DNA from 4 places in the Janthinobacterium sp. HH104 genome. Region 1 is predicted to be linked to each of the others. Evidence: predicted binding sites of a transcription regulator. Region 1 holds the regulator's gene; each other region holds the start of a gene.
The links. The regulator sigma-54, encoded in region 1, starts transcription at its own class of promoters, with help from an activator protein. The targets are predictions, from matches to a motif close to TGGCANGNAANCTGCTTT.
Positions count from the first base shown of each region.

Region 2: a site for sigma-54 is predicted at 5,244-5,261, ahead of prpB (methylisocitrate lyase). Genes of this name have one in related genera too.
Region 3: a site for sigma-54 is predicted at 3,768-3,785, ahead of JAB6_RS05805 (circularly permuted type 2 ATP-grasp protein). Genes of this name have one in related genera too.
Region 4: a site for sigma-54 is predicted at 4,300-4,317, ahead of JAB6_RS22610 (urease accessory protein UreD). Genes of this name have one in related genera too.

Region 1 is NZ_LRIB01000054.1:88,565-96,055, forward strand. Features, by position in the region: gene JAB6_RS25080 (monovalent cation:proton antiporter family protein) at 1-1,074, opposite strand, end outside; gene JAB6_RS25085 (SIS domain-containing protein) at 1,183-2,193, shown strand; gene JAB6_RS25090 (HAD family hydrolase) at 2,193-2,726, shown strand; gene lptC (LPS export ABC transporter periplasmic protein LptC) at 2,769-3,380, shown strand; gene lptA (lipopolysaccharide transport periplasmic protein LptA) at 3,406-3,987, shown strand; gene lptB (LPS export ABC transporter ATP-binding protein) at 3,987-4,742, shown strand; gene JAB6_RS25110 (RNA polymerase factor sigma-54) at 4,747-6,225, shown strand; gene raiA (ribosome-associated translation inhibitor RaiA) at 6,295-6,657, shown strand; gene JAB6_RS25120 (enoyl-CoA hydratase/isomerase family protein) at 6,791-7,491, shown strand, end outside.
Region 2 is NZ_LRIB01000048.1:112,156-119,646, reverse strand. Features, by position in the region: gene prpF (2-methylaconitate cis-trans isomerase PrpF) at 1-364, opposite strand, end outside; gene acnD (Fe/S-dependent 2-methylisocitrate dehydratase AcnD) at 464-3,058, opposite strand; gene prpC (2-methylcitrate synthase) at 3,070-4,224, opposite strand; gene prpB (methylisocitrate lyase) at 4,294-5,181, opposite strand; gene JAB6_RS22900 (hypothetical protein) at 5,550-5,798, opposite strand; gene JAB6_RS22895 (hypothetical protein) at 5,922-6,158, opposite strand; gene JAB6_RS22890 (MBL fold metallo-hydrolase) at 6,335-7,192, shown strand; gene JAB6_RS22885 (MFS transporter) at 7,314-7,491, shown strand, end outside.
Region 3 is NZ_LRIB01000020.1:71,772-79,262, reverse strand. Features, by position in the region: gene JAB6_RS05820 (peptidase) at 1-439, opposite strand, end outside; gene JAB6_RS05815 (transglutaminase family protein) at 531-1,340, opposite strand; gene JAB6_RS05810 (alpha-E domain-containing protein) at 1,340-2,284, opposite strand; gene JAB6_RS05805 (circularly permuted type 2 ATP-grasp protein) at 2,278-3,732, opposite strand; gene JAB6_RS05800 (HAMP domain-containing sensor histidine kinase) at 3,906-5,033, opposite strand; gene JAB6_RS05795 (hypothetical protein) at 5,118-5,993, opposite strand; gene JAB6_RS05790 (TonB-dependent siderophore receptor) at 6,096-7,491, opposite strand, start outside.
Region 4 is NZ_LRIB01000048.1:50,696-58,186, forward strand. Features, by position in the region: gene JAB6_RS22600 (HAMP domain-containing sensor histidine kinase) at 1-1,826, shown strand, start outside; gene JAB6_RS22605 (GGDEF domain-containing response regulator) at 2,001-4,217, shown strand; gene JAB6_RS22610 (urease accessory protein UreD) at 4,348-5,214, shown strand; gene JAB6_RS22615 (urease subunit gamma) at 5,236-5,538, shown strand; gene JAB6_RS22620 (urease subunit beta) at 5,560-5,889, shown strand; gene ureC (urease subunit alpha) at 5,891-7,491, shown strand, end outside.

The DNA of each region.
Region 1 (7,491 bases):
CATCAGCTTGATGCCGCCAGCCAGGTTCAGCAGCACGAAGCCGAACTCGCCCGCCTGCGCCAGTCCCAATCCCGTGCGCAAGGCCACGCCGTTGCTGGACCCGAACAGCCGGGCCAGGCCCGCGATCAGGGCAAATTTCAGCAGCACAGGGGCGCATAGCAAGAGCAGGACCAGCCACCAGTTATCGAGCACCACGCGGATATTGAGCAGCATGCCGACCGTGATGAAGAACAGGCCCAGCAGCACGTCGCGGAAGGGCTTGATATCCTCTTCCACCTGGTGCTTGAATTCCGTCTCGGAAATGAGCATGCCGGCAACAAATGCGCCCAGGGCCAGCGACAGCCCGGCCCGTTCCGTGATCCACGCCGCGCCCAGGGTAATCAAGAGCAGGTTGAGCATGAACAATTCTTGCGAGCGGCGCTTGGCAACGATGGTCAGCCAGCCGCGCACCATCTTCTGGCCGATGAACAGCAGCAAGATCAGTACGACCAGAGCCTTGCCGCCGGCCCAGGCCAGGGTTTCGGCCAGGTTGTCCGAATCGCGCGTGAGGGCCGGAATCAGGATCAGCAACGGCACGACGGCCAGATCCTGGAACAGCAGGATGCCGATGATCTTGCGGCCGTGTTCGCTTTCGAGCTCGAGCCGCTCCGTGAGCATTTTCGAGACGATGGCTGTCGACGACATGGCCAGCGCGCCGCCCAGGGCGAACGCGGCTTGCCAGCTCAGGTGGATGTAGGCGGACAGGTAGCGCCCGACGAACCAGCCGAAGACGACGGTGGCGATGATGGTGGTGACCACCTGCGCCATGCCAAGGCCGAAGACGATGCGCCGCATGGCGAGGAACTTGGGCAGAGAAAATTCGAGCCCGATGGAAAACATCAGGAAGACGACGCCGAACTCGGCCAAGGTATGGCTGGCCTCGTTTTCGGCCGCCAGGCCCAGCGCATGGGGGCCGATGACGATGCCAACGGCCAGGTAGCCCAGCATGGGCGGCAAATGCAACATTCTGAAAGCGACCACGCCCAGCACGGCGCTGCCGAGTAACATCAGGGTCAGTTCAAGCGAGGAAAACATGGGTTGCCCGGTACGGTCAATGGAAATCGTTGTTTGTTGTGACTGGCAAGTTTTTTGCTTTCCTAATTCGTTTATACTTTGGGCATGAGTGTAACCCATGAAAAAACAATGCTGAAAGCTTTTGATCGAATTGACATGCAAGCGACGACCGAGCGCGCTGTCGCGCTGGCCCGCACCACCTTGCAGATCGAGTCCGACGCCATCGTTGCGCTGCACGCGCGCCTTGCCACGGACGACAGCGTGGGCCGCGCCGTGGCGCTGTTGCTGCAATGCAAAGGAAGAGTCGTCGTCTCCGGCATCGGCAAGTCCGGCCATATCGCGCGCAAGATTGCCGCCACCCTCGCTTCCACCGGCACGCCGGCCCTGTTCGTGCATCCGGCCGAAGCGGCCCATGGCGACCTGGGCATGGTCACCTCGGACGATGCTTTTATTGCCATATCGTACTCGGGCGAATCGTCCGAGCTGATGGCCATCATGCCTGTCGTCAAACGCATGGGCGGCGTACTGATTTCCATGACGGGCAAACCGAATTCCAGCCTGGCCCAGCTGGCCGATGTGCACCTGGATATTTCTGTTGAGAAAGAAGCCTGCCCACTGAACCTGGCGCCGACGGCCAGCACCACCGTCACCCTGGCCTTGGGCGACGCGATCGCCGTGGCCTTGCTCGACTTGCGCGGCTTCAAGGAAGAAGATTTCGCCCGCTCGCACCCTGGAGGCGCCCTGGGTCGCCGCCTGCTCACGCATGTGCATGACGTCATGCGCAGCGGCGAAAGGGTGCCGAAAGTGCCGGTAGAGGCATCCCTGCTGCAGGCGCTGGAAGAAATGACGAAGAAGGGCATGGGCATGACGGCCGTCGTCGACGCGGACAACCGCCCCGTGGGCGTGTTTACGGATGGCGACTTGCGCCGCATGTTCGAGCGCGTGCAGGATTTCACGCAAGTGGCGATCCGCGACGTCATGCATGCGCAGCCGCGCAGCATCGCGCCCGAACGCCTGGCCGTCGATGCCGTGGCCGTGATGGAGCAGTTCCGCATCAACCAGATGCTGGTCGTCGATGCCGACGGCAAGCTGGTGGGCGCCCTGCATATCCATGACCTGACGCAAGCGAAGGTGATCTGATGGACAGCGTAGCGGACAACCTGGCGCGCGCGGCCAAGGTCAAACTGATGATCTTTGACGTCGATGGCGTGCTCACCGACGGCAGCCTGCATTTCGGCCCCGATGGCGAGATGATGAAAACGTTTAATGTGTATGATGGCCTGGGCATCAAGCTGCTGCAGGAATCGGGCGTGCAGACGGCTATCATCAGCGCGCGCCGCTCGGCCATTACGGCACGCCGCGCGCAAGACCTGGGCATTACCCATGTGCACCAGGGCGGCCACGACAAGCTGACGCCGTTTCGCGAACTGCTGGCGCTGACGGGCTTGACGGAAGAGCAATGCGGCTACATCGGCGACGACGTCATCGATGCGCCCATCCTGAAACGCGTGGGTTTTGCCGTCAGCGTGCCGGGCGGGCGTCCGGAAGCGCAGGACCTGGCGCACCATGTGACGCAGGCCGGAGGCGGCCGCGGCGCGGTGCGCGAGATCTGCGAATTCCTGCTGCGCGCCCAGGACAACTATGCGCGCGTCATGGCGCCGTTCCTGGAGTGAGGCGCACCTTGCCGCCAGTGATATTGGAAAGAGTGAAACCCTATGCGTAAGCCAGGAGGCGCCCATCGCTGGCGCACGATTTTTACCCTGCTGGGCGCGGTTGTTGTCGCGCTGGCCAGCTTTTGGCTGCTCGAAGTGATGAACAAGAACAGCCAGGACATCAAGGCCAGCAAGCATCTGGATGAGCCCGATTATTTCATCACCAATTTCAGCCTGGTGCGCATGGATTTGACGGGTAAGCCCAGCTATATCGTGTCGGGCACCAAGCTCACGCATTATCCGGCCGACGATTCGTCCGATATCGACCAGCCCTTCGTGCGCAAGCTCACGCCCGGCATGCCGCCGTTGAACATGAATGCGGAACTGGCGCATATCGACCAGGACAATACCAGGCTGCAACTGCACCGCAAGGTCGTGATCGACCGCGCGGCCAGTCCGAAGGCGCAGAACCTGACGGTCAGGACGGAAGCGCTGACGGTGTTTCCGGACGAGGAAAGAATGGAAACGGACGTGCCTGTCGATATCCTGACGGGCACCTCGCGCCTCAATGGCATCGGCATGAAAGCCAATAACGCCACGGGCGTGGTGGAAGTGCAGAATGCGCTGCGCATGGTCCTCCCGCCGAAACCGCGCCCTGCCGCGGCGGCAAAATGACAGAATGAAACAAGGAAACCATACTATGAAGAACATCTTGCTGTTGACCGTATTTTCGCTGGCCATCATGGGCGTGGCGCATGCCGAGAAAGCCGATTCCGAGAAGGAAGCCGTCATCACGGCACGCAGCGGCCACGTCGATGACGTCAAGCAAGTGCGTACCCTGACGGGCGACGTCGTGCTGGTCAAGGGCACCCTGACCATGAAGGCGGGCCGGGCATTGATCACGGAAGACCCGCAAGGCTATCAGTTCATCACCTTCTGGGCCGATCCCGGCAAGCTGGCCACGTTCCGCCAGAAGCGCGATGGCGCGGGCGACCTGTGGGTCGAAGGCGAAGCGGAGCGCGTGGAATACGACAACAAGACGGAAGTGGTGAAACTGTTTTCCAAGGCCAAGCTGACGCGCCTGGAAGGCACGAAAGTGACGGACGTGGCCAATGGCGCCTTCATCTCGTATGACAGCCGCAAGGAAGTATTCAAGATGGAAAATTCCGACAGCGGCACCAGCACCTCCGATGGCGGCAGCGTGCGCATGGTGATCCAGCCGAAGACCAAGGCGCCTGAAGCGGAGAAAGCGCCGGCCACGCCTGCGCCAGGAAAGAAATAATGGACAATACTCGTTGCGGCAGCACCCTGATCGTTCGCGGTCTGCAAAAAACCTATGGCAAGCGGCAAGTCGTGCATGATGTCTCGCTGCAAGTCGAATGCGGCGAAGTGGTGGGTTTGCTGGGCCCGAACGGCGCCGGCAAGACCACCTCGTTCTACATGATCGTCGGCCTGGTGCCGTCGGACGGCGGCAGCATCGACATCAGCGGCGTGGACATTTCCAGCCTGCCGATCCACCGCCGCGCGCAGATGGGCCTGTCCTATCTGCCGCAGGAAGCGTCCGTCTTCCGCAAGATGACGGTGGAAGACAATATCCGCGCCGTGCTGGAAATCCAGACCGTCGAAGGCCGTCCTTTGAAGAAGGCCGAGATCGAGGAGCGCCTGGATAAGCTGCTGGCCGATTTGCAGATTGAAAAGCTGCGCGAGAACCAGGCCCTGTCCCTGTCGGGCGGCGAGCGCCGCCGCGTGGAAATCGCCCGCGCGCTGGCCACGGATCCCCGTTTCGTGCTGCTCGATGAACCGTTCGCCGGCGTCGATCCGATCGCCGTGATCGAGATCCAGCGCATCGTGCGCTTCTTGAAGGAGCGCAATATCGGCGTGCTGATCACCGATCATAATGTGCGCGAGACGCTGGGTATTTGCGACCGTGCCTACATCATCAACCAGGGCTCGGTACTGGCGTCGGGACGCCCCGACGACATCATCGCGAACGAGTCGGTACGCCGGGTCTATCTGGGCGAACACTTCCGCATGTAAGCCAATGAAACAATCATTGCAGCTGCGCACTTCGCAGCACCTGGCACTGACGCCGCAGTTGCAGCAATCGATACGCCTGTTGCAATTGTCCACCCTGGAATTGCACCAGGAACTCGAACAACTGCTGACGGACAATCCCTTGCTCGAGCGCCTCGACGATCCGCTCGACCGTTCGCTGCGCCTGCTGTCGGACGGGGCCTTGAGTTCCACGGCGGCGCCGGCCGAAGCGCCGCCCCAGCCGCCAGGCCAGGAGGCGCCCGCGGCGCCAGCCGAAGCGGAAACCTTTGACGGCGAGGCGGGCGAGGGTCCGGCCGCGGCGGATGGCGGCGACAGCGACTGGAGCGAGGCGAGCCGGGGCAAGGCGCCCGACGACGAAGATTCCCGCCCGCAACTCGAGGCCCATCACTGCACCCTGCGCGAACACCTGATGGAGCAGATGCGCGTGACGGTGCTTGAATTGCGCGACCGCGCGCTGGTCGAGCTGATCATCGACGCGCTCGACGACAATGGCTACCTGGAAGAGTCGCTCGACGACATCCTGGCGCGCCTGCCGGAAGAGCTGGAAATCGACGCCGACGAGATGCGTACGGCCTTGTCGCTGCTGCAAAGTTTCGATCCGCCCGGCGTGGGCGCGCGCAATGCGTCCGAATGCCTGGCGCTGCAGATCAAGCGCTTGCCGCACATCGCCATGGTGACGCGGCGCATGGCCCTCGTCATCGTGGAAAAGCACCTGGCCTGGTTTGCCCAGCGCGATTTCAACAAGCTGAAAAAAGCCCTCGATTGCGACGATGAAGACTTGCGCGAAGCACAGACGGTGATTCGCCAGTGCAATCCGCATCCGGGCGCCGTATTCGCCTCGGACGTGTCCGATTACGTGGTGCCCGACGTCGTCGTCAAGCGCGCGCGCAATGGCTGGCAAGTGACCCTGAACAACGACGTCATGCCGCGCCTGCGCGTCAACGCCATGTACGCCAACCTGCTTAAGCAGGGCAAGGGCGAGGGCGCCATGGGCGCACAGTTGCAGGAAGCCAAGTGGCTGATCAAGAATATGCGCCAGCGTTTCGACACGATCCTGCGCGTGGCACAGGCAATAGTAGAAAGACAAAAGAACTTTTTCTCGCACGGGGCCGTTGCCATGCGCCCCCTTGTGCTCCGTGAAATAGCTGATACACTGGGTTTACACGAGAGTACTATCTCGCGGGTAACAACTCAAAAGTACATGCTGACCCCGCACGGCATGTTCGAGTTGAAATATTTCTTTGGTAGCCACGTCGCCACCGAAGCGGGGGGCGAAGCGTCATCGACGGCGATACGGGCATTGATCGTGCAACTGACAGGAGCAGAAGACCCTAAAAATCCTTTATCCGACAGTAAGATTGCGGACATGCTGGGGGAACAAGGCATGGTGATTGCGCGACGTACTGTTGCCAAATACCGGGAAGCGTTGAAAATTCCGCCAGTGAGCCTGCGTAAGTGTTTGTAAGTTTTTTTCGGTTCCTCTGCGGGCCGGATAGGATGGACCGCACGAACCCGATCATCTTTAGGAGTGTGTATGAATCTCACCATCAGCGGACATCATCTCGAAGTGACACCAGCCATCCGTGAATACGTACAAACGAAGCTGGAACGCGTGAAACGTCATTTCGATCAAGTTATCGATATCGCCGTGATTCTGACCGTGGATAACCTCAAAGAGAAAGAAAAACGTCAAAAGGCCGAAGTCAACCTGCGTTTAAGTGGCAAAACCGTCTATGTGGAAAGCCTGGCACAAGACCTGTATGCCGCGATCGATGCCCTGATCGACAAGCTCGATAGGCAAGTGATGAAATACAAAACCAAAGTGCAAGGGCACGGTAAAGAGGCGATCAAGCATCTGCCAGACAACTCCGAGGAAGACGCCGTCGTCGCCGTTTAAGGCCACCCGCTTCCAGCAGTTGTGATCAACTAAGGGCGCACATTGCGCCCTTTTTTGCGCCTGGACCTTTTGAATGCAATCTTCCCCGCGCAGGCGCTAAAATGTTTGTACTTTTACTTTTTTCACGCCTGCCATGAGCGACTTCGTCCAGACCTCCATCCGCAACCGCACGGGGCACATCGTGCTCGACCGTCCGAAAGCCTTGAATTCCCTGTCGCTGGAGATGGTGCGCGCCCTGAGCGCTGCCCTGCTGGCCTGGCGCGACGATCCGCAGGTGGACGCCGTCGTGATCCGCTCGAGCAGCGAGAAAGCACTGTGCGCCGGCGGCGACATCCGTTTCTTCTACGATGCGGGCCTGGCCACGCCGCAAGGCGGCAGCGCCTTGCTGGAAGATTTCTTTACGGAAGAATACGCGTTAAATCATGTGATCCATTTCTATCCGAAACCGTATATCGCCGTGATGGATGGCGTGGTGATGGGCGGCGGCATGGGCGTGGCGCAAGCCGGACCCGGCAACCGCCTGCGCATCGTCACGGGCCGCACGCGCATGGCCATGCCGGAAGTTAATATTGGCTTGTTCCCGGATGTGGGCGGCAGTTATTTCCTGTCCCGCCTGGCCGGCCAGCTGGGCCTGTACCTGGGCTTGACGGGCTTGACGATCAACGCGGCCGACGCCCTGTACACGGACCTGGCCGATGTCTACCTGCCCGAGGCGCAGATGGGGGCGCTGCTGGCCCTGTTCGAGTCGACGCCGGGCGAGGCCTTGCCGGTCGCCATCAAGGCGCTGGCGGCGCCGTTCCAGGCCGAGGCGGGTATCGCCTCGCTGGCGGCGGC
Region 2 (7,491 bases), on a different contig from region 1:
CCACCAGGCCGCTGGCAATGGCGAACGAGCCGACGGCGGCAGACAGGTTGCCGCAGTTGCCGCTCCAGTCGACAAACGGCTTGTCGATGGACACCTGGCCGAACAGATAGTCGACGTCGTGCTCCGGCTTGGTACTTTTCGCCAGGATCACCGTCTTGCTGGTGCTCGAGGTGGCGCCGCCCATGCCGTCGATCTGCTTGCCGTACGGGTCGGGGCTGCCGATCACGCGCAGCAGCAAGGCATCGCGCGCCGTGCCCGGCACTTGCGCGCTGGCGGGCAAATCCTGCAGGCGGAAGAACACGCCCTTGCTGGTGCCGCCGCGCATGTAGGTGGCGGGGATTTTGATTTGGGGGGTGTGGGTCATTAGAGTTCCTGCGTTGAATTGCTGATTAAACCCAGAGGCAAAGAGCTGGGGTCAGACCCGTCGGGTCTGACCCCTGATTTACGTTGCATCAATCGTGGATTACGCGGCTTTCGAAGACTCGAGGAAATCCTGCGCAAACCGTTGCAGCACGCCACCGGCCTCATAGATCGACACCTCTTCCGCCGTATCAAGGCGGCAGGTGACGGGCACTTCGACCGTTTCGCCGTTCTTGCGGTGGATGACGAGGGTCAGGGTGGAGCGCGGCGTACGCTCGCCCACGACGCCATAGGTTTCGCTGCCGTCCAGGCCCAGGGTCTTGCGGTTCACGCCAGCCAGGAACTCCAGCGGCAAGACGCCCATGCCCACCAGATTGGTACGGTGGATGCGTTCAAAACCTTCGGCCACGATGGCTTCCACGCCAGCCAGGCGCACGCCCTTGGCGGCCCAGTCGCGCGAGGAACCCTGGCCATAGTCGGCGCCGGCGATGATGATCAAGGGCTGCTTGCGCTCCATGTACACCTCGATGGCTTCCCACATGCGCGAGATTTTGCCTTCCGGCTCGATGCGCGTGAGCGAACCGGCCTTCACTTTACCGTCCTCGATGACCATTTCGTTCTTCAGGGTCGGGTTGGCGAACGTGGCGCGCTGCGCCGTCAGATGGTCGCCCCGGTGCGTGGCGTAGGAATTGAAGTCTTCCTCGGGCAAACCCATCTTCGCCAGGTATTCGCCGGCCGCGCTATCGAGCATGATGGCGTTCGATGGCGACAAGTGGTCGGTCGTGATGTTGTCGCCCAGGACCGCCAGCGGACGCATGCCTTTCAATGGGCGCGCGCCAGCCAGCGCGCCTTCCCAGTACGGCGGACGGCGGATATACGTCGTCTGCGGACGCCAGTCGTACAGGGGGCTGACCTTGATGCCGTCGTCGGCCTGCGCGGCAAACATCGGAATGTACACCTTGCGGAACTGCTCCGGCTTGACGCTGGAAGCGACGATGGCGTCGATTTCCTCGTCGGACGGCCAGATATCTTTCAGCAAAATCGGCTTGCCGTCCGAATCATGGCCCAGCACATCCTTCTCGATATCGAAGCGGATGGTGCCGGCGATCGCATACGCCACCACCAGCGGCGGCGAGGCGAGGAATGCCTGTTTCGCGTACGGGTGGATGCGGCCGTCGAAGTTGCGGTTGCCCGACAGGACGGCCGTGGCGTACAGGTCGCGCGACACCACTTCATTCTGGATCACGGGGTCGAGCGCGCCCGACATGCCGTTGCACGAGGTGCAGGCGAAAGCCACGACGCCAAAGCCCAATGTTTCGAGCTCCGGCATCAGGCCCGCTTCCTGCAGATACAGTTCCACGGTTTTCGAGCCGGGCGCCAGCGACGATTTCACCCAGGGTTTACGCGTGAGGCCCAGGCGGTTCGCATTGCGCGCGATCAGGCCGGCGGCGATCATGTTGCGCGGGTTGTTCGTGTTGGTGCAACTGGTAATGGCCGCGATGATGACGGCGCCGTCCGGCATCTTGCCCGGTTCGTTCTCGACCACGCCGGAAATCCCGCGCGCGGCCAGTTCCGACGTCGGCACGCGGTTGTGCGGGTTCGACGGACCGGCGATATTGCGCACGACGGACGACAGGTCAAACGTCAGCACGCGCTCGTACTGCGCGTCCACCAGGCTGTCGGCCCACAGGCCTGTCTCTTTGGCGTACAGCTCCACCAGCTTCACCAGTTCGTCGTCGCGACCCGTCAGTTTCAGATACTTGATGGTTTGCGCGTCGATGTAGAACATGGCGGCCGTGGCACCGAATTCCGGCGCCATGTTGGAAATCGTGGCGCGGTCGCCCAGGGTCAGGTGCGAAGCGCCTTCACCAAAGAATTCCAGGTAGGACGAGACGACCTTTTGCTTGCGCAGGAACTCCGTCAGCGCCAGCACGGTATCGGTCGCCGTGATGCCCGGCTGTGGTTTACCCGTCAGCTTGACGCCGATGATGTCGGGCAGGCGCATCCACGAGGCGCGGCCCAGCATCACGCTTTCCGCTTCCAGGCCGCCCACGCCGATGGCGATCACGCCCAGCGCGTCGACCATGGGCGTATGCGAATCCGTGCCCACAAGGGTGTCGGGATAGGCCACACCATCCTGCACCTGGATTACGGGCGACATGCGCTCGAGGTTAATCTGGTGCAGGATGCCGTTGCCCGGCGGGATCACGTCGACGTTTTTAAACGCCTTCTTGGTCCAGTCGATGAAGTCGAAACGGTCTTCGTTGCGGCGGTCTTCGATGGCGCGGTTCTTGGCGAAGGCATCGGGGTCGAAACCGCCGCATTCGACGGCCAGCGAGTGGTCGACCACCAGCTGCGTGGGGACCACCGGGTTGACCAGCGCCGGGTCGCCGCCCTGGGCCGCGATGGCGTCGCGCAAGCCGGCCAGGTCGACCAGGGCCGTCTGGCCCAGGATGTCATGGCAGACGACGCGGGCCGGGAACCACGGAAAATCGAGGTCGCGGCGGCGTTCGATGAACTGGCTCAGCGAAGCGTCCAAGGTGGCCGGGTCGCAGCGGCGCACGAGGTTTTCCGCCAGCACGCGCGAGGTGTAGGGCAAGGTGGCGTAGGCGCCTGGCTGGATCGCATCGACGGCGGCGCGCGTGTCGAAGTAGTCTAGCTGGGTGCCCGGCAAGGATTTGCGATACAGGGTATTCATGGGTGTGCTCATTATTTACGGTCCTTGATCGGCACGAATTCCAGGTCTTCCGGGCCCACGTAGTTGGCGCTTGGGCGGATGATCTTGTTGTCGATGCGCTGTTCGATGATGTGGGCGGCCCAGCCCGAGGTGCGCGAGATGACGAACAGCGGCGTAAACATCGCCGTCGGCACGCCCATCATGTGGTAGGACACGGCCGAGAACCAGTCCAGGTTCGGGAACATGTTCTTGATTTCCCACATGACCGATTCCAGGCGCTCGGCAATGTCGAACATCTTGGTGGAACCGGCTTCCTGCGACAGCGAACGGGCAACTTCCTTGATGACCACGTTGCGCGGGTCGGAAATCGTGTAGACGGGGTGGCCGAAACCGATCACCACTTCCTTGTTGGCCACGCGCTCGCGGATGTCCGCTTCCGCTTCGTCCGGGTTGTCGTAGCGTTTCTGGATCTCCAGCGCCACTTCATTCGCGCCGCCGTGTTTCGGGCCGCGCAACGCACCGATGGCGCCCGTGATGGCCGAGTGGATGTCCGAGCCCGTGCCGGCGATCACGCGGCTGGTGAAGGTCGACGCATTGAATTCGTGTTCCGCGTACAGGATCAGCGACGTGTGCATGGCTTTTTCCCACGACGCCGACGGTTTTTCGCCATGCAGCAGGTGCAGGAAGTGCCCGCCGATCGAATCGTCGTCCGTTTCCACTTCGATGCGCTTGCCATTATGGCTGTAGTGGTACCAGTACAGCAGCATGGAGCCGAACGACGCCATCAGGCGGTCGGCGATATCGCGCGCGCCCGGCGCGTTATGGTCGTCTTTTTCCGGCAAGGTGCAGCCCAGCACGGACACGCCCGTGCGCATCACATCCATCGGGTGGGCGGCGGCCGGCAGCGCTTCGAGCGCCAGTTTCACTGCCGACGGCAAGCCGCGCAAGGATTTCAATTTGGCCTTGTAGCCTTTCAGTTCGGCGGACGTCGGCAGCTTGCCGTGCACCAGCAGGTAGGCGATTTCCTCGAACTCGCAGCTGTCGGCCACGTCCAGGATGTCATAGCCGCGATAGTGCAAATCGTTGCCGGTCTTGCCGACCGAGCACAGCGCCGTATTGCCGGCGGTGACGCCGGACAGGGCGACGGATTTTTTAGGCTTGAAAGTGGCGGCTTGCGGTGCGTTCATTGATTTCTCCAAAAATTGACTAGTCTCGGTTGCATCACTGCGGGGCCGGCATGCGGCCCCTGCTTCTGTTTATTTCTTTTGCGCGGCGAACAGCGCATCGAGTTTTTGCTCGAAATCGTGGTAATTGATCGATTCATACAGCTCCATGCGCGTCTGCATGGTGTCGAGCACATTCTTTTGCGTGCCGTCGCGGCGCAGCGCCTGGTAGACGTTTTCCGCCGCCTTGTTCATGGCGCGGAAGGCGGACAGCGGATACAGCGCCAGACCCACGTGGGCGCTGCGCAGTTCATCCAGGGTGAACAGCGGCGTGGAACCGAATTCCGTGATGTTGGCCAGAATCGGCACGTTGACCGCCTTGGCGAAGGTGGCGTACATGTCCAGGTCCGTGATCGCTTCCGGGAAGATCATGTCGGCGCCCGCTTCGACGCAGGCGACGGCGCGCTCGAGCGCCGCTTCCAGGCCATCGACGGCCAGCGCATCGGTGCGCGCCATGATGACGAAGTTCGGGTCCGTGCGCGCATCGACGGCCGCCTTGATGCGGTCGACCATTTCTTCCTTGCTCACGATTTCCTTGCCCGGACGGTGGCCGCAACGCTTGGCGCCCACCTGGTCTTCGATGTGCAGGGCGGCCGCGCCGAACTTGATCATCGATTTCACAGTGCGCGCCACGTTGAAGGCGGACGAACCGAAACCCGTGTCGGCGTCGACCAGCAGCGGCAGGTCGCACACGTCGGTGATGCGGCGGATGTCGGTCAGCACGTCGTCCAGGCTGGAAATGCCCAGGTCGGGCAAGCCCAGCGAGCCGGCCGCGACGCCGCCGCCGGACAGGTAGATGGCCTTGTAACCGGCGCGCTTGGCCAGCAAGGCGTGGTTGGCGTTGATGGCGCCGACCACTTGCAACGGGGATTCTTCCTGGACGGCCTTGCGGAATGCGGCACCTGCGGAGTATTGAGTCATGTGTTCACCTTATGGGTTTCGGATGGTCCCGAATGTTTCACGGAGTGGCTATGAGCATCAGTATTGCAAATGCCGTGCCAGGCCCCTTCAGGCTGGGCGGAAACCGTCGAATGCAGAGTGAAAAGGCAGGCAAACGGCCATGAGGCCACGCACGGTGCGCTGTGACGCAGCGGAACAGCGATGTCACGTTTGGCGTCAAAAATGTTTCAATATTGTTTCATGAAACTTATTTTGAAACATTTATTGAAACGCGAAACAGACGGGTAGACAAGGCGATGAAAGCCCAGGCTGGCAAGACGCGCAATAAAAACAGCCGGCGGGCGCCGGCTGATTTATACAACTGATACCACTGATACTATCAGGGCAAACTAGGCCAGCCGCACCAGTGGATTGGCGATGATGTTGTCGATCTGGCGCACGGCTTCTTCGCAGGCGGCGGCAATGGCGCCCTCCTCGTCGTCGCGCACGAACTGCATGGTCGAGCCTTCGAACACTTCCAGGCCTTCCGCCGTGGCGCGTTCGATGTCGCAACTGGCCGACCATTTGCCGTCGGTGGTGGGCACGGCCAAGGGAACGATTTCCCAGCCTTTATAGTGAATTTTAGAACTGCTATTCATGGGGTGCCTCCTTGGTGACTGACTCAATACTGGAAATCGTAGCATGAAGCGCGACTGGCAGCGACGTGTTTCACGCGCCGGCCATAGCCAGGCGCACTTTCGGGCTAAACGATTTACGCTGGCTCAAGGGCGCAGCAGATTATCCACTTCCGTCCTGGCCACTTCCAGGCCCGCCGTGCAAGCCGTCTCGGGCGCCGCATAGCCGCCCAGGGTGCGGCTGCGCGTGATCGCCTGCGCCTCGGGTTCACCGTCGCGCTGCAGGCGGTAGGTAAAATCCCATAAGTCGTCGTTATCCTTTTGCGGGGTCACGGAAATCGTAAAACCGCGGTATTGTTCGCTGCGTGCAGTGATATCGTTCATGAATTCCTCCTTGGAAGAATGAGGTTAGCACGCGGCAAGACACAGGGTGCGCACGGTAGTCGCGCGCCTGGCTCGTTCGCTTATCTGTTTTTCGCATGCTAAATGTTAATTTTCAACATTTTTTGAACGAACTCTGGCGATATAATGTTATTCCCTGCCTGTCCCCTGCCGCCGTGATGACTCCACAAATCCAAGCTTTTTTCGACCCCGCCACCGCCACCGTCACCTATGTTGTCTACGAGGCCGATGGGCGGGACTGCGCCATCATCGATTCCGTGCTCGACTACGACCCGAAGGCGGGCCGCACCTCGACCGCCTCGGCCGACAAGGTGATCGCCTTCGTGCGCGAACACGGCTTGCAATGCCGCTGGCTGCTGGAAACCCACGCGCACGCCGACCATCTTTCCGCCGCGCCCTATTTGCAGCAGCAGCTGGGCGGCGACGTGGCCATCGGCGCCGCCATCCAGACGGTGCAGCAGGCGTTTGCGGCCGTCTACCACCAGGATGGCGCCAGGGCCGACGGCTCGCAGTTCGACCAGCTGTTCGCGCCGGACCAGGTATTTCATATCGGCCAGCTGGAAGTGCGCGCCCTGCACGTGCCCGGCCACACGCCGGCCGACCTGGCCTACCAGATCGGCGACGCCGTGTTTGTCGGCGACACCCTGTTCATGCCGGACGTGGGCTCGGCCCGCTGCGATTTTCCCGGCGGCTCCGCTTCCCTGCTGTACCGCTCCGCGCAGCGCTTGCTGGCGCTGCCGCCGCAAACGCGGCTGTTCATGTGCCACGACTACCCGCCCAACGGCCGCGAGGCGCGCTGGGAAGTGACGGTGGCCGAACAGCGCGCCAGCAATATCCACTTGCGCGACGGCATCACGGAAGAACAGTTCGTGGCCATGCGCACCAGCCGCGACGCCACCCTCGACATGCCGACCCTGATCCTGCCCGCCATCCAGGTCAACATCAACGCGGGCAAGCTGCCCGAACCGGAAGACAACGGCGTGCGCTACCTGAAGATACCGCTCAATGCGATCTAGCCTGGTGATGTAGTTCCCTCACATGGCGTCAGACGCAACAACACAATGCACATGCTGCGTCTTCCGCCATGCCAGATCCCTCAGTACCATGTGGTGACCCTATCCGAGGATCCGCCACGCCATGCATACACCGTCAAAATCCGCACCACCCGAGCAGCAGGCCATCACGCTACCCGTGCGCGGCGCGCTTGCCAGCCTGTCGCTGGCCATGCTGCTGCCCGCGCTGGGCACCAGCATCGCCAACGTGGGCTTGCCCGACATGGCCACGGCCCTGCATGCGCCGTTCCAGGATGTGCAAT
Region 3 (7,491 bases), on a different contig from region 1:
TCTGGAAATACGTGTTTTCATCGTGCGATTCGATGAAATTGCCGGCCGAATACACCTGGAACAATCGGCAGCGCTCGGCGCCGATCTGGCCGCCCAGAATGATGCTGACGTTGAAATCGATGCCGCAGTCGGCCAGGGCCTTCGCTTCGCGCAGGTGCACGGTGCGCACGGCTTCGCCCACGATGCGGGCCGCATCGTACATGCTGGCCACATTCCAGATGCTGCGCCCATCCGCATCGACGTGTTCGGAAACGATCTGGCGGATCGCCTGCGAGATCGACAAATTGCCGGCCGTCATCAGGACCAGCATGCGGTCGCCCGGGTTTTCAAACACGCTCATCTTGCGGAAGGTGCCCACCTGGTCCACGCCGGCGTTGGTGCGGGAGTCGGACAGGAAGACCAGGCCTTCGTTCAGGCGCATGCCTATGCAATAAGTCATCGTCGTAAATCAAATCAAAAGGGGAAGCATTTTACACCAGCCGGGCCCGGCATACCGCTGGCAAGGCCCGGCCAGCCTCATTCCTGCCTGTTTACACGGGCACGATCTGCACATCGACTCTTAAGGTTTCCGTGCCGCCACCCTGGCGCACACCGCGCACGGGGGCCGCCGAATCGTAATCGCGCCCGATGGCCAGGCGGCAATACGCATCCGTCATCAGCCGTGCATGCGTGACGTCGATGCTGACCCAGCCCGCGAAATCCGTGTCTTCGACCCATGCGTCGACCCAGGCATGGCTGGCCGCATGGCCCGTCGTACCCGGATCGATATAGCCGGACACATAGCGGGCCGGGATGCCCCAGGCGTGGCAGCAGGCCAGGAACAGGTGGGCGTGGTCCTGGCATACGCCGCGTCCCAGGGCCAGCGCGTCGCCGGCCGTGGTGGTGACCATGGTGGCGCCGCTTTCATACGCGACCTTGCCGACGATGTGCTCGGCCAGGCGCAGCAGATGGCCCGTGCCCGCCGTCACGCTCCGGTCCGGCAGGCTGGCGGCAGCCAGGTCGAGAATGGCGGGATCGGCCTGCGTCAGCGGCGTCGGCATGGTAAACAGCAAGGGCGACAAGGTGTCGATCAGGTTCAGCCGTCCCTTGTGCGGGTAGATGGTTTCCACCACGCCATGCGCCACTAGGCTCAGGGAGTGATGGCTACCGTTAATCGTCAGCATGTGCGACAAGTTGCCGTAGGCATCCGTGTAGGCGTGGCACTGGCCCGGCGTCGTGATTTGCCAGGACAGGGCGCGCTGCTGCGGCTCGATACGCGGTGTCAGGTGCAGCTGCTGGATGGTGTAGGCCAGCGGCGCACTGTAGGCGTAATGGGTTTCGTGGCGGATGGTGAGCTGCATCAGGCCGCCAAGGGAACGAGGAAGTCGCGGCTGACCCGGTTGCCCAGGTCATAGATGTTTTCCAGAAACTCCGTCAGCGTCAGGTGCAAGCCCGCCTTCATGATGTCGTCGATGTGGCCGAATTTTAGTTCTGCGTGCAATTTGCCCGCAAACCGTTCCGTATCAGCCGACACATCGTTGCGGATATGCTTGAGGTTTTCCACCACGTCATCCATGCAGGCCAGGAGCGACCTGGGCATGTCGCCGCGCAGCATCAGCAATTCCGCCACCCGTGCCGGGGTGATCACATCGCGGTAGACCTTGCGGTAGATCTCGAAGCCGGACACGGAGCGCAGCAGGGCCGCCCAGTAGTAAAAATCGCGCTGGGTGATGTCTTTCGACGTGTCGCGCGCGCCGTGAAACTTCACGTCGAGGATGCGCGCCGTGTTGTCGGCCCGTTCCAGGAAGGTGCCGAGGCGGATGAAATGGATGGCCTCATCCTTGAGCATGGTGCCCAGGGTCACGCCGCGCGACAGGTGCGAGCGGTACTTGACCCATTCGAAGAACTGGCTAGGGTCCGTTTCCAGCAGATTGCTTTTCAAGCGCTTCTGCATGTCGAGCCAGGTGGCGTTCTGGATTTCCCACACTTCCGTCGTCAAAGTCCCCCGCACGGCGCGGGCGTTTTCGCGCGCACCCGTCAGGCAGGCGAAGATGGACGACGGGTTGTTCGGGTCGCGCACCATGAAGTCGAGCACGTCGCGCGTGTGGAAGCGGCCATATTTATGGTCGTAGGCGCTTTGCAGCTCGGAAATACCCAGGGTGGCGCGCCAGCCTTGCTCCGCGTCCTGCTCGGACTGGGGCAGCATCGCCGTTTGCATGTTGACGTCGAGCATGCGCGCCGTGTTTTCCGCCCGCTCCGTGTAGCGGGCCATCCAGAACAAATGATCGGCGGTGCGGCTCAGCATGTTTTCTCTCCTGCAAAAACGGATGTGGCTTCCAGTACCCAGGTATCCTTGGTGCCGCCCCCTTGCGACGAGTTGACCACCAGCGAACCTTCGCCGAGCGCGACGCGGGTCAGGCCGCCGGGCACCATGGAAATCGTCTTGCCGGACAGTACGAACGGACGCAAATCGATGTGGCGCGGCGCGATGCCGGCCTCGACATAGGTGGGGCAGGCGGACAGGGCCAGTGTTGGCTGGGCGATGTAGCCGCCCGGATTGGCCAGCAGGCGCTGGCGGAAGTCCTCGATCTGCGCGGCGCTCGAGGCCGGCCCCACCAGCATGCCGTAGCCGCCCGCGCCATGCACTTCCTTGACGACGAGTTTCGCCAGGTTCGCCAGCACGTAGGACAAGTCGGCGCTCTTGCGGCACTGGTACGTGGGCACGTTGTTGAGTATCGGTTCCTGCGACAGGTAAAACTTGATCATGTCGGGCACGAACGGGTAGATCGACTTGTCGTCGGCCACGCCCGTGCCGATGGCGTTGGCCAGGGTCACCCGGCCGGCGCGGTAGACGGACAGCAGGCCCGGCACGCCCAGGGACGAGTCCGAGCGGAAAGCCAGCGGGTCGAGGAAATCGTCGTCCACGCGGCGGTAGATCACGTCGACTCGCTTGGGGCCGCGCGTCGTGCGCATGTACACCGAGTTGTCGTTGACGAACAGATCCTTGCCTTCCACCAGTTCCACGCCCATCTGCTGGGCCAGGAATGCATGTTCGAAATAGGCGGAGTTGTACATGCCCGGCGTCATGACGACGACCGTGGGGTCATCGACGCCCATCGGTGCGACGGAGCGCAGGTTGTCGAGCAGCATGTCCGGGTAATGGTCGACGGGCGCGATGCGGTTGCGCGCGAACAGTTCCGGGAACAGCCGCATCATCATCTTGCGGTCCTCCAGCATGTAGGACACGCCGGACGGCACGCGCAGATTGTCTTCCAGTACATAGAATTCGCCCTGGCCCGCGCGCACGATGTCGACGCCGGCGATGTGGGCGTAAATGTCGGAGGCGACGGAAATACCCTGCATTTCCGGGCGGTACTGGGCATTCTTGTAGATTTGCTCGGCAGGAATGATGCCCGCCTTGATGATGTTTTGCTCATGATAAATATCATGGATGAACATGTTCAAAGCTTGCACGCGCTGCACCAGGCCCGTCTGCATCTGTGCCCATTCGGCGGCGGGAATGATACGCGGGATGGTGTCGAACGGAATCAGGCGTTCCGTGCCGGCATCGTCGCCGTAGACGGCGAACGTGATGCCGACCCGGCGGAACGTCAGGTCGGCTTCGGCCCGCTTGCGGGCGATGGTCTCGGGGGATTGCTGCTCCAGCCAGTTGCTGAATTCACGATAGTGTTCACGTACCTTGCTGTCCGTACCCACTTCATTTGCAGTCATTTCATTGAAAAAATTTGCCATGTTGTGATTTCCCTTGAGCCGTGTCTGACTATAGCTCAGCAGAAATCGTGCCAGTGCCGCGCACCCGAAAGTATGTAAAAAATGACCATTTTTGTGGCGTAAAACCGTCATCCGCACCGTATTGGTGCGTTACTGCGCGGAAAATGCCGGTGTTGGGGCAGGTGGCGGCAAGGTCAGGCGTCCGGCGTGACGTAGGGCCGGCAATCGATGGGCAGGTCGATGGTAAACGTGGTGCCCGTTTCCGGCGCGCTGTCGACCAGCGCGCTGCCGCCGTGGCTTTCCGCCACGTTTTGCACGAAGGGCAGGCCGATGCCCCAGCCGGGCGCGCTGCCCTGGTGTTCGCGGCGCAGGTATTCGAAGATGCGCTCGGTCTGCTCCGGGGCGATGGTGCTGCCCGTGTTGTGCACGGTGAGTATCATGCGTTCGCGCAGGGTGTTGATGTGGATATGGATGGGGCCGTCGTCGCCATACTTGAGGGCGTTGCCCACGAGGTTTTCCAGGGCGCGGCGCAGCGAATTTTCGCACCACCAGCCGGTGACGGACGCGCCCGTGACCTGGCACTTGCCCGGATGGCCCGTATTCACGCTGTCGGCCACCTGCTGCGCCAGCGGCAGGATATCGAAGCGATGCAAGACCAGCGGCAGCTTTTGCCCCCGGTGGTAGCTGAGCGTATCGAGCAATTCCTGGATCATGTCGTCGAGGCGCTTGCCGTGTTCGATGATTTTCGACGCCAGGGCCGGCACGTCGAACTGCTGCGCGCGCCGCTGCAGCAGCTGGGCGCTGTTGAGCATGACGGAGAGGGGATTGCGCATGTCATGCGACAGGCCGGCGGCGATGCGCCGCTGGAAGCTTTCATGCATGGCAGTAAATTCCAGGATGGCTTCGCGGATGCCCGTATCGATCGAGGCATTGATCACCTTCCAGTCTCGGCGCCGCAGCGGCACGCCCGCGTCGAGGGCCGCATCGGCGAAACAGTCGCGGAAGATCTGGTATTCCTGGATCACTTGCTCCGGGCCATAGCTGGTCATGCGCGCCCGTTCGTTGCCGTGTACGGCAGGGGCATTGGTATGGCTGGTGGCATTGTCGCGCGGATAGCCTGGTGTCAGCGCTTCGGCCAGGTTGTCGAAGAAGGCGGGCAAGGTATTGATCAAGATGGGTGTCAGCAGGGCGTCGGCGCCGCGCACCTTGGCGCGCACCTCGTGTTCCCATTGCGTCAGCACGGCATCGCGCATGCTGAAGATGCGCCGCGTACGGGCGGGCATGTCCAGCACGTGCATTTTCTGGTCAGAGGCATAGGTCATCGCAGCTCTCCATCGACAGCTCGGCATCCACGCGGTGCAACGGCGGGAGCTAAAGTATCCTCCAAATCGGCGTGCGGGTGGTGTTCAATTCGGCGCGTCGGCGCCGGTCATGACGGCGCTCAAATGACCGAGGGTTGTATCCCATTGCTCCAGCGAAAAATTCTGCGGATCGTCATGGCCATTCGCATAGCCTGTATCGAGCACGGCGTGGAAGGCGGGGATCAGCCACGTGCCCTTGCGCACGCTGGCGACGATGTACAGCAGGGCCAGGCGCTCGTATTGCGCAGGCGTAAAACCGGGATCGGGCGCCAGCCCGTCGTTGCCCTTGCCGCCGCCAGGTACGGAGTTGCGCGGCTGCACCAGTTCCACATGCAGGAACAGACCCGTCAGCGACGGCTTGTCCTTCTCCAGTTTGCTGGCGTAGCTGGCCGTGCCGAAGTCGCGCACGGCCAGGGAGCCGCCCAGGCGGTTCACGTACACATGGCCTTTCGGACCGCCGCCCAGCGCGGGGTTACGTAAATTGAAATCGTTGAAATCCCAGCTGGCGTCGTTGATATGGCCGGGAATGGGCTCCAGCAGGAAATTCGGGTAGCTGGTGTCGTGGATGACGAAATAGCGGGCCATGGGCGCGGCCAGCCGGCCCACGGCGCGCGACAGCGGTGCATCGACGGCGCCGCCCACGTCCGCTTCGCTGATCGATTGCTGTGCCAGCCAGGCGCGCAGCCGGGTCGGGGCGATGCCCGTGCGCTGGCCGATGCGGGCGGCAAGAAACTCGGGCAGCGGCGCGCTCTCGCCCAGGCGCGCATACAACTTGACGGGGCGCAGCAAGCACGTGGCTTGCGCCCGCGCATCGCCCTTGAAGCCGCTTTTCCAGGCGGCATACGGGCAGGCCGCTTGCTTCTGCGCGGCGGCCGGCAGGGACAGGCAGAGCAAGAGCAGCAGGGCAGGGTATCGTTTCATGGGGGCATTGTCGCCGAAGCGCCGCTTGCGGCACAGGCGCGCACGCGAAAAAAAAGCTGCCCCGGGAAGGGACAGCTTGGTCGCAGGCTGATGCAGGCTCAGTTAGAACGCAACGCTGCCCGAGACGACGAAGGTGCGGGGCGCGGCCAGCACCAGGCTGCCGGCGTCGAACGAGGAGACGGCCGAGGCCCAGTAGCTGCGGTCGGCCACGTTGTCGATGCGCGCGCGCAAGGTTACGTCATGACCGGCCAGCTGCGTCAGGTAGCGCGCGCCGATGTCGACGCGGGTCCACGATGGCAATTGCTTGCTGTTGGCCAGATCCGCATACTGCGTCGACGTGTAGACGGTACGGGCGTTCAGGCTCAAGCCGGGCGCGCCGGGCACGTCCCATTCGCCGCCCACGCTGAGCTGTGTCTTTGGCGCGCCGATGGCATTGTTGCCATTGTTGGCCGGCTTGTCCGTCTTGCGCTGTTCCGTATCGAGCCAGGTCAGGCCGCCCAGCAGGCGTACGCCCGCCATCGGCGTGCCGAAGATGGACAGTTCCAGTCCCTGGTTGCGCTGTTCGCCCGACAGGGTGGCGCGCGAACCGACCACGGCAGGCAAAGGCTTGGCCGTGGAAAACAGGGCGGCGCTCATGCCCAGCCTGCCGCCGTCATACTTGACGCCGATTTCCTTCTGCTTCGACTTGTAGGGCGAGAAGACTTCACCCTTGTTGCTCAGTGGCACGTCATTCTTGCCATCAAAATAGGTGCCGCTGGCAACGGGACCCTTGACCAGCGCCTCGATGTAGTTGGCGTACAGCGACACGTTCTTGCTGGCCTTGTAAACGATGCCGGCCACGGGCGTGGTGGCGCTCTTGTCATAGCTGGAATATTGTACGGCCGTACCGTAGGCATACGCGGCGTCGCGGATCTGCTGGCGGCGCAGGCCCACGGTCAGCAGCAGCCGGTCGTCGAGGAAGGTCATGGTGTCGGCCACGGCGTAGCTGCTGAGGATGGTTTTTTGCGTCAGGCGCGGGTCGCTCATCACGCCGCCCGAGTTCGCGGCCAGGGTGGGCGGCATGGCCACGTCCAGCGGACGGTAGATATTCGTCGGCAAGCCCGCGTAGTCGCTGATCGCATACGCATTCTTCGCTTCGTTCCAGTGCCCGGACCAGCTGGCCACCAGGGTGTGCTGGACGGCGCCCGTCGTGAGCTTGCCGCGGACGCCCAGTTCGCCCGTGCGGATTTCCTGCTTGCGCGCATTGTCGAAGCGGTACACGCTGGCATCGCCATTGAGCGAGCTCAACGTCGGTTGGGCCAGGCTGTTCGATTCCTTCGTCGAACGGCTGCCGAACGCGGCCCAGGCCACGACATCCTTGGCCAGATCCACTTCGGCGCGCGCCGTGCCGAACACATCGTGCTCCTTCGAATAGCTCCACGGCTGGGCAAAGTTCTTCGACGCATCGGGTGCGCCCGGCAAGGCCGTCAGGCTGCCCGTGTTGACGGAAGGACGCGGC
Region 4 (7,491 bases), on a different contig from region 1:
CCATCGGCAGCTTTTCCTCGCTGTCCGCGGAGCCGGACTGGCTGGTGCAGCGGCGTCCCGTGACGATGGGCGGGCAAGTCATCGGCAGCGTTGCCGTGTATGCGACGCCTGCTTTGCTGCACGCGCAGCTGCGGCAGCGCGCGCTGGGCATCGGCGCCATGATCGTGGCGCTCGACGTGATCCTCGTGGCCAGCATCTGGCTGCTCATGTGGTGCCTGATGCTCAAGCCCCTGAAGGCGATCGGCCAGTATGCGGCCGGCATCCAGGCGGGGCAGGGCGAAGCGTTCGGCACGCCGCCGAAAGCGTGGTTCCTGGGCGAGCTGCGCACGCTGTACCGTTCTATCCGCGACATGGTGGCGCTGCTCGACAGCCGCTACCGCGCCTTGCAGCGCAGCGAGGAGCGCGTGCAGATGGCCACCGGCGCGGCCAGCATCGGCATCTGGGACTGGAACGTGATCAACGGCGCCTTGCAGTGGGACGAGCAGATGTACGCGCAGTTCAGGGCCGATGCGGACAGCGGCACGGCGCCGGCGGCGATCTGGCGCGCGGCGTTGATGCCCGACGACGTGCCGGCCGCCAAGGAGGCCCTGCGCGCCGCGCTGGGCGCCGGCCAGGCGTTCACGCACGAATACCGCATCCTGTGGCCCGATGGCGCCATCCGCTACATCAAGGTCGACGCCGTGATCTTCCGTGACGGGCAGGGCCAGCCCATGCGCCTGGTGGGGTCGAACTACGACATCACGGCGCACCGCGAGGCCGAACTCGAACTGCTACGCCACCGCCATCACCTCGAAGAACTGGTGGCCGAGCGCACGAGCGCCCTGTCGGTGGCCGTCAGCCAGGCGCAGGCGGCGAACCGCGCCAAGAGCACCTTCCTGGCGAACATGAGCCATGAACTGCGCACGCCCTTGAATTCCGTGATCGGCTTTTCGCGCCTGATGGCCGCCTCGCCCAATATGCACGACGATGAAAAGCGCAACCTGGCCATCATCCACCGCTCCGGCAATCATTTGCTCACCCTGATCAATGAAATCCTCGAACTGTCGAAGGGCGAGGCGGGGCGCCTGCAGGCGCAGACGGCCGTGGTGGCGCTGGCGCCCCTGTTGCAGGAAGTGATGGACATGCTGGGCATGCGCGCCGAGCAGCAGGGGCTGGCCCTGCGCCTCGATTGCGCGGGCCTGCCGGAGGCCGTGCTGCTCGACGCGACGCGCTTGCGCCAGGTGCTGCTGAACCTGATGTCGAACGCCGTCAAGTTTGCCGGCGGCGGCGAAGTCACCTTGCGCGTGCGCGGCGAGCGGCGCGGTGGCGATCAATGGATGCTGTCGTTCGCCGTCAGCGACACGGGTATCGGCATCGCCCCGGAAGACCAGCAGCGCATTTTCGAGCCCTTCGTGCAGGCCGACAGCGCGGGACCGAAAGATGGCACGGGCCTGGGCCTGGCCATCTCGCGCGAATTCGTGCAGCTGATGGAAGGCGAACTGACGGTGGAATCGACGCCGGGGCAGGGCGCCGTCTTCAGCTTCAGCATTCCCGCGCAGGCGGCCGAGGCGCCGCTGCAGGTGCCCGTGCCGCAGCCCGTGTCGCCGGCGCCCGAGGCGCGGCCGGCACTGCGGGCGCAAGATTTGCTGCTGTTGACCGGGGAAGAGCGCGCCGCCTTGCTGGTGGCGCTGCGCGAATTGAACCTGGCCAGGGTGGCGCAGATGCTGGCGGCCCTGCCCGCGACGGCGGCGCCGTTGCTGGTACCGCTGCAAGCCATGCTCGACCAGCATCAGTACCGCCAGCTGTGCGACTTGCTGGAGATTGAGGGGGCGCTGGCGCACGCTTGAAAGTGTGGGCTGACAACATCGGATTCGCTGAAAAGAAGGACTAAGTAGCGCCGATGGATGGTGCTAAATTGCAATAAAGATTATGATGATAGTACGTAGTTCATCGCAAAGAAATGTCTTGTCCAGCGTGGCAACCGACCGCCGCGCCTCATCCAAAGCTGAGAGAACTGCTACATGCACCGCGATTTTTCGGAAGTGAACTCGAAGGGCGAAGTACTGATCGTTGAAGATACGCCGGCTTCGCTGAAGCTGTTGAGCGATTTGCTGGGCGGCGCCGGCTATGCCGTGCGCCAGGCGCCGAACGGTGAGCTGGCCCTGTGGACGGCCCAGGCGCGCCCGCCCGAGCTGATCCTGCTCGACGTGCGCATGCCCGGCCTCGACGGCTTTGAAGTGTGCCGTCGCCTGAAGGAGATACCGTCCCTGCGCCAGGTGCCGGTGATCTTCCTGTCGGCCCAGTACGACACGGACGACAAGGTGCGCGGCTTTGCGCTGGGCGCCGTCGACTTCATCGCCAAGCCCTTCCAGGCCGAGGAAATCCTCGCCCGCACCGACGCCCATGTGCGCCTGGCGCGGGCGCAGCTGCAGCTGGCGCAGGAGCGCGCCAACCTGGAACGGCGGGTGGCCGAACGCACGGCCGAACTGGAGCAAGTGGCCAGCACACTGGCACGCGAAGTGCAGATCCGCCGCGCGAATGAAGAATTGCTGCGCCTGTCGGGCCAGGTCTTCGAAGCGACCCAGGACGCCATCCTGATCACCGATGCGGCCGGCGTCATCGTCACTGCCAATCCCGCCTTTACGCGCATCACCGGCTACGCGGCACAGGAAGTGGTGGGCACGGACATCATGCGCCTGCATGCCGAATACACGGGTGAAGCGGTGCTGCTGGCCCTGCGCCAGGGCTTGCGCAGCAGCGGCTGCTGGTCGGGCGAGGTGCAGACGCGGCGCAAGAGCGGCGATACCTATCCCTGCCTGCTCAGCGTCTCCACCGTGCACGGGCCCGATGGTGCCGTCGTCAACTATATCGGCGTCTTCCTCGACATCAGCGAACGCAAGGCCGAGCAGCATCTGATCGATTTCCTTTCCTACCACGATGCGCTGACCGGTTTGCCGAACCGCGTGCTGCTGCGCGAGCGCTTCGAGCAGGCGCGCGTGAACGCCGTGCGCGACAGCCAGCAGGTGGTGCTGATGTGCCTGGATCTGGACCGCTTCAAGAACATCAACGATTCGCACGGCCAGGCCGTCGGCGACAAGGCGCTGCAAGTGGTGGCGCGTTTCCTGTCCGGCTGCGTGCGCGAAGGCGACACGGTGGTGCGCCAGGGCGGCGACGAATTCCAGATCCTGCTGCAGGACGATGCCCTGCTGGGGCGTACCCTGGAGCTGGTGCAAACCATCCTGGCCGGCCTGCGCGAGGAACTCAGCGTCGATGGCGAACGCCTGGCGCTGACGACCAGCATCGGCATCGCCATGTGCCCGGCCGACGGCGACAGCCTCGATGACGTGCTGCGCCACGCCGACACGGCCCTGGTGCGCGCCAAGGAAATGGGGCGCGACCATTATGCCTTCTTCACGGAGCGCATGGGCAGCGATATCCGCGCCCGCCTGGCGATGCAGCAGCAGCTGCGCGGCGCCATCTGCCGCGATGAATTCGAAGTGCACTACCAGCCGCAGATGTGCTTGCGCACGGGTGCCTTGCTGGGCGCGGAAGCCCTGCTGCGCTGGGATAACCCGGTGCTGGGCAAGGTGCCGCCCGGCCTGTTCATCGCGCTGGCAGAGGAATACGGTTCGATCACGGCCATCGGCGAATGGGTGCTCGAAAGCGTGTGTGCGCAAATCCGCGCCTGGCACGACGCGGGCCTGGGCAGCATCAAGGTGGCCGTCAACCTGTCCGGCAAACAGTTCGCACAGGACCGCACGGTGCCGTTCGTCGAGGCGGCCTTGCGCAAATACGGCATCGCGCCCGCCTGCCTCGGCATCGAGATCACGGAAAGCACGGTGATGGGCGACCCTGACAAGGCCGTGGCGGCCCTCACGCGCCTGAAGGATATCGGCGTGGGCATTTCGCTCGACGATTTCGGCACCGGCTATTCCAGCCTCGGCTACCTGAAACGCTTCCCCATCGACGTGCTGAAGATCGACAAATCCTTCGTCGACGACGTCACCACCAGCAGTAGCGACGCGGCCATCGCCCGCTCCGTCATCTCGCTGGCGCACAACCTCGACATGCGCGTCATCGCCGAAGGCGTGGAAACGCGCGAACAGGTCGACTTCCTGACGGAACACGGTTGCGATGAAATGCAGGGCTATTTTTTCAGCCGCCCCCTGGCTGCGGAAGCCTTCACGGCCTTGCTGCGCGAACGGCGCACCCTGGTCGTGACGGTGGCCGTGGCCTGAGCGCCGCGGTGCGGCCGATGCACCATGCCGGTGCGCCCGCCGCAGCGCGGTGCACGATTCTCACTTTTCCTTCCCCTGACGCTGGCACATATCCTGCTTAGGTAATCGCTTATTTACGCGATTGCCCCGCATGCCAGACAGCACCCGACCAGTCACGCCTTTACCAGCCAGCGCGCACGGCGCCTGGCAGGCGCACCTGCGCCTGGGCTTTGCCTTGCACGAGGGCGTCAGCCGCCTCGTCGAGCGCACGCACAGCGGGCCCCTGCGCGTGCAAAAGCCCCTGTATCCGGAAGGGGGCGCCGTCTGCCACGCCATCATCATCCATCCTCCCGGCGGCGTCGTGGGCGGCGACCAGCTGGCCGTCGACGCCACGGTGGGCGAGGGCGCGCACGCCTTGCTCACGTCGCCGGGCGCCGCCAAGTGGTACCGCGCCAACGGCCACGTCTCGGGCCAGCACATCGTGCTGCGCGCCGGTAGCGGCGCGGCCATCGAGTGGCTGCCACAGGAAAGCATTTTCTTCGACCAGGCGTGCGTGCGCCTGCGCCACGAAGTGGAACTGGCGCCGGACGCCAGCTACATCGGCTGCGACATCGTCTGCCTGGGCCGCAGCGCCTCGGGCGAAGTTTTCAGCACGGGCAGCATCAGCCAGCAGGTGCAGATCCGCCGCGGCGGCAAGCTGCTGTGGTGGGAGCAGGGCGTGCTGGCCGGTGGCGGCGCGCTGATGGCCAGTCCGCTGGGATTGGCGGGCCACACCGTGTGCGCCACCCTGATCACCGTCGGCACGCCAGTTACGCCCGCCGTGCTGGCGGCCGTGCGCGAGATCGCCGTGCCGGCCGGCGCCGCGTTTGGCGCCACGCACATGAAGTCGCTGGTGGTGGTGCGCCTGCTGTGCGGCGACAGCGAGGCGGCGCGCCGCGTCATGCTGGCCGCCTGGCAGCTGCTGCGCCCCGCCATGCTGGGACGCGACGCCGTCGTGCCCCGCATCTGGAACACTTAATCAGGAAAGAACAAGGAAACCATGGACCTGACTCCCCGCGAAAAAGACAAGCTGCTCATTTTTACGGCCGCGCTGCTGGCTGAACGGCGCCTGGCGCGCGGCTTGAAATTGAACTATCCGGAAGCGGTGGCCCTGATCAGCGCCGCCATCATGGAAGGCGCGCGCGATGGCAAGTCGGTGGCGCAGCTGATGTCGGACGGCACCAAGATCCTCTCGCGTGCCGACGTCATGGACGGCATCGCCGAGATGATCCCCGACATCCAGGTGGAAGCGACCTTCCCCGATGGCAGCAAGCTGGTGACCGTCCACCACCCGATACCGTAGTTTTTTGAGAAGGAGCCCCTCATGACCCCAGGCGAATACCAATTGGAAGAAGGCGAAATCAGCTTGAATGCCGGGCGCGCCACGGCCACCGTGGTGGTGGCCAACCGGGGTGACCGGCCGATACAGGTCGGCTCGCACTTCCACTTTTTTGAAGTCAATCCCGCGCTTGCTTTCGAGCGCTGGCGCGCCTACGGCATGCGCTTGAACATCACTGCCGGCACGGCCGTGCGCTTCGAGCCGGGCCAGCAGCGCACCGTGGAACTGGTGGCGCTGGCGGGCGAGCGCAAGGTCTACGGTTTCAATGGCGAAGTGATGGGCGAACTGCAAGACACTCCACCGGGAAAGGATTGAGATGGCCAGCATTCCCCGCAGCGCATATGCCGAGATGTTTGGCCCCACCAAGGGTGACCGCATCCGCCTGGCCGACACGGAACTGTTCATCGAGATCGAGCATGACTACGCGATCTACGGCGAAGAGGTGAAATTCGGCGGCGGCAAGGTGATCCGCGACGGCATGGGCCAGTCGCAGCGCTGCGCGGCCGAGGTGATGGATACCGTCATCACGAACGCCGTCATCCTCGACCACTGGGGCATCGTCAAAGCCGACATCGGCTTGAAGAACGGGCTGATCTTCGGCATCGGCAAGGCGGGCAACCCCGACATCCAGCCCGGCGTCACTTTAGCCATCGGCGGTGCGACCGAGATCATCGCCGGCGAAGGCATGATCGTCACGGCCGGCGGCGTCGACACGCATATCCACTTCATCTGCCCGCAGCAGATCGAGGAAGCGCTGATGAGCGGCGTGACCACCATGCTGGGCGGCGGCACGGGACCGGCCGTGGGTACGGCCGCCACCACCTGCACGCCGGGACCGTGGCATTTGCACGCCATGCTGGCGGCCGCCGACGCCTTCCCCATGAACCTGGGCTTCATGGGCAAAGGTAACGTCAGCTTGCCGCTGCCGCTGGAAGAACAGGTGCGCGCGGGCGCCATCGGCCTGAAACTGCACGAAGACTGGGGCAGTACGCCGGCCGCCATCGACAACTGCCTGTCCGTCGCGGACCGCATGGATATCCAGGTGGCGCTGCACAGCGACACCCTCAACGAGGGCGGTTTTCTCGAGCACACGCTGGCCGCCTTCAAGGACCGCACCATCCACACGTTCCACACGGAAGGGGCGGGCGGCGGCCATGCGCCCGACATCATCGCCGCCGTGGGCCAGTCCAACGTGCTGCCTTCGTCGACGAATCCCACGCGCCCGTTTACCGTCAACACGCTCGACGAGCACCTGGACATGCTGATGGTGTGCCACCACCTGGACCCGGCCATTGCCGAAGACGTGGCGTTTGCCGAGTCGCGCATCCGCCGCGAAACCATCGCCGCGGAAGACATCCTGCACGACATCGGCGCCATCTCGATGATGTCGTCCGACTCGCAAGCGATGGGGCGCGTGGGCGAGGTGATCATGCGCACCTGGCAGACGGCGCACAAGATGAAGGTGCAGCGGGGCGCCTTGGCGCCCGACACGGCGCGCAGCGACAACTTCCGCGCCAAGCGCTACATCGCCAAGTACACGATCAATCCAGCCATCACGCACGGGATTGCGCACGTGGTGGGCTCCATCGAGGCGGGCAAGATCGCCGACATCGTGCTGTGGAAACCGGCGTTTTTCGGCGTCAAGCCGTCGATGATTTTAAAAGGAGGCATGATCGCGGCCGCGCAGATGGGCGACCCGAACGCGTCGATTCCCACGCCGCAACCCGTGCACTACCGCATGATGTTCGGCGCTTTCGGCGGCGGCCTGAAAAAGTCGTTTACGTTTGTCTCGCAGGCGGCCTACGACCTCGATATCGGGCACCAGCTGAAACTGAACAAATCCGTCATCGCCGTGAAGAACATGCGCGGCTTGCGCAAGCACGACATGATCCACAACAGCGCCACGCCGCACATGGA